One region of the Streptomyces sp. NPDC023573 genome, then DNA from elsewhere that is predicted to be linked to it. Evidence: riboswitches for the same ligand, from Rfam matches in the RefSeq annotation. Region 1 holds a riboswitch; the other holds the start of a gene.
The links. A riboswitch is a leader RNA that binds a small molecule or an ion and turns the genes downstream of it on or off. The one in region 1 is predicted to bind cyclic di-AMP.
Positions count from the first base shown of each region.

Region 2: another riboswitch for cyclic di-AMP. It lies ahead of ACZ32T_RS30440 (M23 family metallopeptidase); the one in region 1 lies ahead of ACZ32T_RS35110 (M23 family metallopeptidase).

Region 1 covers NZ_JBVHKB010000018.1:17,944-22,019, reverse strand. The annotation lists gene ACZ32T_RS35115 (PP2C family protein-serine/threonine phosphatase) at 133-1,290, shown strand; cyclic di-AMP (ydaO/yuaA leader) riboswitch at 1,524-1,676, shown strand; gene ACZ32T_RS35110 (M23 family metallopeptidase) at 1,688-2,728, shown strand; gene ACZ32T_RS35105 (aldo/keto reductase) at 2,880-3,824, shown strand; gene ACZ32T_RS35100 (PrsW family intramembrane metalloprotease) at 3,821-4,076, opposite strand, start outside.
Region 2 covers NZ_JBVHKB010000011.1:194,020-198,095, forward strand. The annotation lists gene ACZ32T_RS30435 (GntR family transcriptional regulator) at 163-861, opposite strand; gene ACZ32T_RS30440 (M23 family metallopeptidase) at 1,086-1,877, opposite strand; cyclic di-AMP (ydaO/yuaA leader) riboswitch at 1,891-2,057, opposite strand; gene ACZ32T_RS30445 (M16 family metallopeptidase) at 2,249-3,631, opposite strand; gene ACZ32T_RS30450 (M16 family metallopeptidase) at 3,658-4,076, opposite strand, start outside.

The sequences.
Region 1 (4,076 bases):
CACCGGTGGGCGGGGCTCCGGGGCGCTCCTCCCTTCGGCCGATGACGAGTCGCCGTTCGGCGCGGCTCCGGCCGGCCCGGGCGGGGCGCGGTACCGTCCGCACCCGTGGGTGGACCGGGCAGGAGCGCACAGGTGGGGAAGCGGGACGGACGGCGGGGGAGCGCTGCCGGGAACTCACGTTCCCGGCTTTTCGTGCGGGTCCTTCCGGCCCTGATGATCGGCTTCGGAGTGATCCTCGACCTCCTGACGCCGGCCGAGGTCACCGCTGTTCCGCTCTTCGCCGCCGCCCCGCTGATCGCCGCTCCGTTCTTCTCGCCGGCCGGCACGGTCCGGGTCGGCGTGACCGCGATCCTCGTGGTGCTCGCCATCCGGATCTCGGACGGTGCGCTCGGTGACGTCGTGCCGCTCACCGACCTGCTCACCCTGGTCACGGTCGCCGCGCTCTCCCTCGTCATCAACCGCGTCGTGCGCCGCAGGAACGACCAGCTGGCCTCGGCGAGGGTCATCGCGGAGACCGCGATGCGCGCGGTGCTCCCGACGCCCGAGGACCGGATCGGCGGGCTGCAGGTCGCGGCGCGGTACGAGGCTGCCCAGGCGGACGAGTTCGTCGGCGGCGACCTCTTCGCCGTCGCGGACACGCCGTACGGGGTGCGTCTGGTCCTCGGGGACGTACGGGGCAAGGGGCTGGACGCGGTGGCCGCGGTGGCCGTCGTGATCGGGGCGTTCCGGGAGGCCGCCGAGCAGGAGAGGTCGCTGGAGGGGGTCGTCCAGCGGCTGGAGCGGGCGCTGGCGCGTGAGGGCTCGCGACGGGGCGGGCTCGACTCCATGGAGGGGTTCGTCACCGCCGTCGTCGCGGAGATCCCGTCAGGCGCCGATCTCCTGCGGATCGTCAACCGCGGACACCCCGAGCCGATCGTCCTCCACGCGGACGGGACGCTCGACGTGCTGGCGCCGAAGGCGCCCGCGCTGCCGCTCGGGATGGGGCTGGACGCGTGGCCGGACCGGGCGGACGAGTGGACGCTGCCGGACGGGTCGATGTTCCTGGCGTTCACCGACGGGCTCTCCGAGGCGCGGGACGCGAAGGGGGTCTTCTACGACCCGGCGGCCCGGCTGCGCGGCCGGCTCTTCCCGGGGCCCGAGGAGCTGCTGTCCGCGCTCACCGATGACGTACGGCTGCACACCGGTGGCCGGTCGACGGACGACCTGGCGCTCCTCGCGGTCGGCCGTCCGGCGCGGGGCCAGCAGGAGCGGCGGACGACGGTGAAGATCGTGGGGCGGGACCGTGGATGACCGGTCGCGACCGTCGGTAGTCGAGGGACCCCGCTCCGCATAACAGTTGACGCACCGTCAGAAAGTGCTGGCCGGATGAGGGGTGTTCAAGTCGCCCGTTTGCGCCCGTTTGACCCCTGAAAGTCCAGGCCAGGACGATGACCGATCTATGGGAACAGCTTGGAATCGGACCCGGGTGTCTATTAACGTTCGATAACGCAGCGCGGTTGTACCCGCCGTCGCAAGAGACGGCACCGTGCGCAGCGCCGAATTCCGCAAGGGAACCGGGGAACCACCTACATGGGGTGAATCGGACACCTGTGTCTCGCGAGAGACGAAGGGGTCCGTAGGAGACCTTCCTGCTCCGAACCCGTCAGCTAACCCGGTAGGCGAGAAGGAAGGAAAGGAGTGCGCCCACGTGGCGTCCAATCAGCCTGCCCCCGAGGCCCCGTCATCCTTCAGGACCGACAGCTTCGGTGATGAGGACAGGACTTGGGATGAATGGAACCCCACCGCGGAGTCCATCCGTCCCGTACGCGGTCGGCACCGCGTAGCCAAGCAGCGCGGTCTCGCCCGTAGCTCCACCGTCCTCGGTGTCGGCGTCATCGCGGCCGTCGGAGCGGGTGGCATGGCCACCGCGCAGAGCAAGCCGCCGGTCTCCATTTCTCTTCCCGATTCCATCGCGGACAATCTCCCCGACGCCAAGTCCCTGCCCGGCGTGGGCGCGTTCATGTCCGGTGACTCCGACTCGGACCACGAGACGGTCGCCGCGTCCGCCCCCCTGACCAGCGCGGGCATCACCGCCTCCGAGGCCGAGCAGGGCGCCACCGACGCGGGAGAGGCGCTCCGCGCGCGCATCCTCCAGCAGGCCGAGCAGCAGCAGGCCGGAGCCGAGGCCGAGGCCAAGGCGGCACAGGAGCAGGCGGCGGCCGAGGCTGCCGCGGCCGAGGCGGCGAAGCAGCAGAGCGAGGCGGAGGCGAAGGCCGCCGCGAAGAAGAAGGCGGCCGAAGAGGCGGCGAAGAAGAAGGCCGAGGCCGAGCGCCTCGCCAAGCTCGCCGCCAGCTACGCCATCCCGACCTCCTCGTACACCATCACCTCGACCTACGGGCAGTCCGGCTCCATGTGGTCGTCCGGTCACCACACCGGGCTGGACTTCGCGGCCCCGACCGGCACTCCGGTCAAGGCCGTGCACAGCGGCACCGTGAAGTCGGCCGGCTGGTCCGGCTCGTACGGCTACCGCACGGTCCTGGAGCTCGATGACGGCACGGAGATCTGGTACTGCCACCAGTCCTCGATGGACGTCACCGCCGGACAGAAGGTCACCACCGGCGAGACCATCGGCCGTGTCGGCGCCACCGGCAACGTGACCGGGCCGCACCTCCATCTGGAGGTCCACACCCCGGACGGCACCGGCATCGACCCGATGGGCTGGCTGGGCAGCAAGGGCCTCTCGGTCTGACTCGGATCGGACGCTGACGCCGCACGCGGCGCACCGGAACCCCGGCGGCCCTGACGCACAACCCCCCGACGTCAGGGCCGCCGGTCTGTCCGGGGCCGCCGTCCGGGGCGCAAACGGAATAGTCGCCTCAGCCGGCTCGTTGTCCCCGGGTATGACTTCTCTGCGCCCGCTCGGTTCATCGAGCCTTCAGGTCTTCCCCCTCGCCCTCGGCGGCAACGTCTTCGGCTGGACGGCCGACGAGGACGGCACCTTCGCCGTTCTCGACGCGTACGTGGCGGCCGGTGGCAACTTCATCGACACCGCCGATTCCTACTCCGCCTGGGTCCCGGGCAACGAGGGCGGCGAGTCGGAGACCCTCATCGGCAAGTGGCTGGCGGCCCGCTCCCGCCGCGACGACGTCGTCGTCGCCACGAAGGTCGGCGCCCATCCCGCGTACAAGGGGCTCTCACCCACCACGATCAAGGAGGGGGCCGAGGCGTCCCTGCGCCGGCTCGGCACCGACCACATCGACCTCTACTACACGCACTTCGACGACGAGAGCGTCCCCGTCGAGGAGATCATCACCGCGCTCGACCAGCTGGTGAAGGCGGGCACGGTCCGGGAGATCGCCGCGTCCAACATCAGCCCCGAGCGGCTCCAGGCCTCCCTGGACTTCTCCGAGCGAGAGGGCCTCGCCCGCTACGTGGCCCTTCAGCCGCACTACAACCTCGTCTCGCGCGACACCTACGAGGGCGCGCTCCAGGACACGGCGGCCGCCGCCGGTCTCGCCGCCGTCCCCTACTTCGCTCTCGCCTCGGGCTTCCTCACCGGCAAGTACCGGCCGGGGGCGTCGGTCGAGAGCGCGAGGGCCGAGGGCGCGGCCAAGCACCTGGAGACCGAGCGCGGGCGCAAGGTGCTCACGGCGCTCGACAGGATCGCCCAGGAACACGGTGCCGAGATCGCCACCGTCGCTCTCGCCTGGCTGGCCTCGCAGCCGACCGTCGCCGCGCCCATCGCCTCCGCGCGGACGGTCGAGCAGCTGCCGGCGCTGATGGCGGTGTCGGAACTCCGGCTGACCGGCCAGGAGCTGGCGGAGCTGACCGAGGCGTCGGCCTAGGCCGGACCGGCGGGGCGCCCGCCCTCCTCCAGGTACGGGTTGGGCCCGCCGTAGTGCCGGTGCGGTGCGGGGAGGTGCTGCGGCGGGCCGCCGTACGGGAACTGACGGGGGAACGGCGGCGGGGCCTGCGGGCGGAAGGTGCGCAGCCGCCCGGTCGCGTGGGCCGCGTACGTCAGAGCCGGCGCCGCGATCTCCCGGCGGTGCCACAGATGGTGCAGCAACTCCTGCTCGCGGAGGGCGAAGTCCTGCCCC
Region 2 (4,076 bases), on a different contig from region 1:
CGGAAAGCCGCGGCACCCCCGACCGGGAGCCGCGGCTTTTCTGTTTCCCGGACCGGGGCGACAGCACTCCGGGAAAATGACGACAGCGCTCCGGAAAGCACGGATCAGGGCAGCAGAAAGAAAGCCCTCCGATAATTACCCTCTTTGTATACGGCGCAATTGTTAATGACGGACTCCCGCGATGTTTACGGGGTGTTGCGAAGTCCTCACCCGGGTCTGGCCGGGCGTGTGCCCCGGCGCGCGCCGCAGCCGGTGGGCCGCTGTCGCCCGCTCGGCGTGCTGGGTGGCGAGCACCCTGGCACGCTCCGGGTCGCGGCGGGCCACGGCGTCGACCAGAGCACCGTGCTCGGCCCATGAGTTCGCGGGGCTGACCGGCTGCTCGACCGCGTACATCCAGGCGATCTTGTGCCGTAGCTGGGTGAGCAGAGCGATCAGCGCGGGGCTCCCCGATGCCTGCGCCAGCGTCTCGTGGAACCAGCCGCCCAGGGAGCGCAGATCCTCCCCCTCACCCCGGCGCACCCGCTCCTGGCCCAGCCTGACCAGGCCGCGGAGCACCTTGAGATGCGCCTCGGTGCGGCGCTGGGCGGCGCGTGCGGCCCCGAGGGGCTCCAGGAGCATGCGCATCTCCAGGAGGTCGGCCGCCTCCTGCTCGGTGGGCTCGGCGACACAGGCACCCGCGTGCCGGCGGGTGACGACGAAGCCTTCGGACTCCAGGGTGCGCAGCGCCTCGCGTACGGGAACGCGGGAGACGCCGTAGCGACGCGCGAGCACCTCTTCGGTGAGGCGGCTGCCGCGCTCGAAGACACCGGAGACGATGTCGTCACGGATTGCCGTGCATACCGAATGCGCGGGAATGCGCATGTCCGAACCTCCGCCTTAATCCCCGCGAAACGCGGCCGATCGACGCCTGTTCTGTGACTCTATTGCAACCGGCCGGAATTTCCGATGGCGGGGTGGAATCCATGGATATCTTTTGGCCTGGAAGCACTTCCGCGGGGGCTTCGGCACGCGTCCGGCACCGGGACACGTCGAAGGCCCCGGCGGGTGCCGGGGCCTTCGACGGGAGATCGCGGTGCGGAGCGGGATCAGACCTGGACGCCGTGGGCGCGGAGGTAGGCGACGGGGTCCATGTCCGAGCCGTACTCGGGGGTGGTCCGTGCCTCGAAGTGCAGGTGCGGCCCGGTGGAGTTGCCGGTCGACCCGGAGAGGCCGATCTGCTCGCCGGAGCCGACGCTCTGGCCGACGGAGACGCCGATCGAGGAGAGGTGACCGTACTGGGTGTACGTGCCGTCCTTCATCCTGAGCACGATGTTGTTGCCGTAGGCGCCGCCCCAGCCGGCCTCGACGACCGTACCGGCGCCGACCGCTACGACCGAGCTGCCGGAAGCGGCCTGGAAGTCCACGCCGGAGTGGGAGCCGGAGGACCAGAGCGTGCCACCGGACTTGTAGCCGGTGGTGACGTGGGAACCGGCGACGGGAAGGTGGAAGGCGCCCCGCCGGGCACGTTCGGCGGCGCGGGCGGCGCGCGCCTTCTCCTCGCGGGCCTCCTCGGCGCGGGCCTCCGCCTTGCGCTCGGCCTCGGCCTTCGCCTCCGCCTTGGCCTTCGCTTCGGCCGCGGCCTTCGCGGCGACGTCGGCCTGATGCTTCTGAGCCTTCGCCTGAGCCTCGATCTGGGCGGCGAGAGTGGTGTCGAGAGCGACCGTCTGTGTCAGGCCGGTACTGCCCGCGGTGACCTCGGAGTCCGCGGCGAGGGCCGGGGAGGCGGTGGCACCGAGTACGCCGGTGGTGGCCAGGGCGGCGACGCCGGCGACCTTGGCGCTCTTGCGCGTCAGGCGGCTCGGGGCACGGTGCTTCCCGGTGGCACGGATGAACGCCATGGAGGGGCTGGTCCTTTCCTTCCTTCTCGCCTACCGGGTTAGCTGACGGGTTCGGAGCAGGAAGGTCTCCTACGGGCCCCTGGGCCTCAACGAGGTTCAGGGATCCGATTCACCCCAGGGACTTCGTGGGTCCCCGGCTCCCCAGGCTCGCGCCTGACGGGGACTCGGCGATGGCTGTCCGGCGCCGCGGGCGCGGCAATCGTCCGGCGGACAGCCGCGCCGACGCTAGATCGGGAGCCTTTCCCCCGCCAAACGGAAAGGGCCTTTTGTCGCACATCCCACAGGGCGAATCGCTACCTTCTCCGCAAGACGGACAAATGACAGAACCCCGGCGGGAGTGCACCCGCCGGGGTCCGTCATGTCCGGTTCTGTCAGCCGCTGACGACCGACACCTCACCGATACCGAGCGCCTCCACGGGCTCCTTGATCTGAGCGGCGTCCCCGACCAGGACGGTGACCAGCCGGTCGACCGGGAACGCGTTGACCACGGCGGCGGTCGCCTCGACCGTGCCGGTGTCGGCCAGGCGTGCGTACAGCTTCGCCTGGTAGTCGTCCGGGAGGTGCTGCTCCACCTGGTCGGCCAGGGTGCCCGCGACGGAGGCCGCCGTCTCGTACTTGAGCGGGGCGACGCCCACGAGGTTCTGCACGGCGGTCTCCCGCTCGGCGTCGGTGAGCCCCTCGGCCGCCAGGGTGCGCAGGACCTTCCAGAGGTCGTCCAGCGCGGGCCCGGTGGACTCGGTGTCGACGGAGCCGCTGATGGCGAGCATCGCGGCGCCCGCCGCACCGGACGAGGAACCGGGCGCCGTCGAGCGCAGCACCTGTCCGAAGGCCCGGACACCGTAGGTGTAGCCCTTCTCCTCGCGCAGCACGCGGTCCAGCCGGGAGGTCAGAGTGCCTCCCAGGCAGTACGTGCCGAGGACCTGGGCGGGCCACACGCTGTCGTGCCGGTCGGCGCCGATCCGGCCGATCAGCAGCTGCGTCTGCACGGCTCCGGGACGGTCCACGATGACCACACGGCCGGTGTCGTCCGCGGTGATCGGGGGCACGGGCCGGGCCTGGCCGGCATTGCCCGACCAGTCACCGACGGTCTCGGAGAGCAGCGCGTCCAGGTCCACGCCGGTGAGGTCGCCGACGACGACCGCCGTCGCCGTGGACGGGCGGACATGGGCGTCGTAGAACGCGCGTACGGCGGCGGCGTCGATCCGCCGGACCGTCTCCTCGGTGCCCTGGCGGGGGCGCGACATCCGCGCGGTGGCGGGGAAGAGCTCCTTGGAGAGCTGCTTGGCCGCGCGCCGGGCCGGGTTGGCCTGCTCGTGCGGGATCTCGTCGAGTCGGTTGCCCACCAGACGCTCGATCTCGCCCTCCGCGAAGGCCGGGGCCCGCAGCGCCTCCGCGACCAGGCCGAGGGCCTTGGCCAGCCGGGAGACCGGTACCTCCAGGGAGACGCGGACACCCGGGTGGTCCGCGTGGGCGTCCAGCGTGGCGCCGCAGCGCTCCAGCTCGGCGGCGAACTCCTCGGCGGAGTGTTTGTCCGTGCCCTCGGACAGCGCGCGCGCCATGATCGTGGCCACACCGTCCAGGCCCTCGGGCTCGGCGTCCAGCGGGGCGTCGAGGAAGATCTCCACGGCGACGACCTGCTGGCCGGGCCGGTGGCAGCGCAGCACGGTCAGCCCGTTGGGCAGGGCGCCGCGATCGGGCGCGGGGAAGGCCCAGGGCCTGGCCTCGCCGGCGGTCGGCTGCGGGTGGTACTCCATCGCTACTCCAGTCACGGCGGCGTCGGTCACTTGTCGGCCCCCTCGGGCGCGTCGGTGCCCTCGGTCTCGTCGGCCGGTTCGACCGGCTCGTAGACCAGGACCGCACGGTTGTCGGGGCGCAGGTGCGCCCGGGCGGCTGCCTTGACCTCGTCGGCCGTCACGTCGAGCACCCGGCCCACCGCGGTCAGGGCGAGCTGCGGGTCGCCGAACAAAACGGCGTACCGGCACAGTTCGTCCGCGCGGCCGGCGACCGTGCCGAGACGGTCGAGCCACTCACGCTCCAACTGGGCCTGCGCGCGCTCCATCTCCTCCGGCGTGGGGCCCTCCTCGGCGAACCGGGCCAGCTCCTCGTCGACGGCCGCCTCGATCTGCGGCACCTCGACACCCCCGGACGTCTTGACGTCCAGCCAGCCGAGCGACGGCGCGCCGGCCAGCCTGAGCAGCC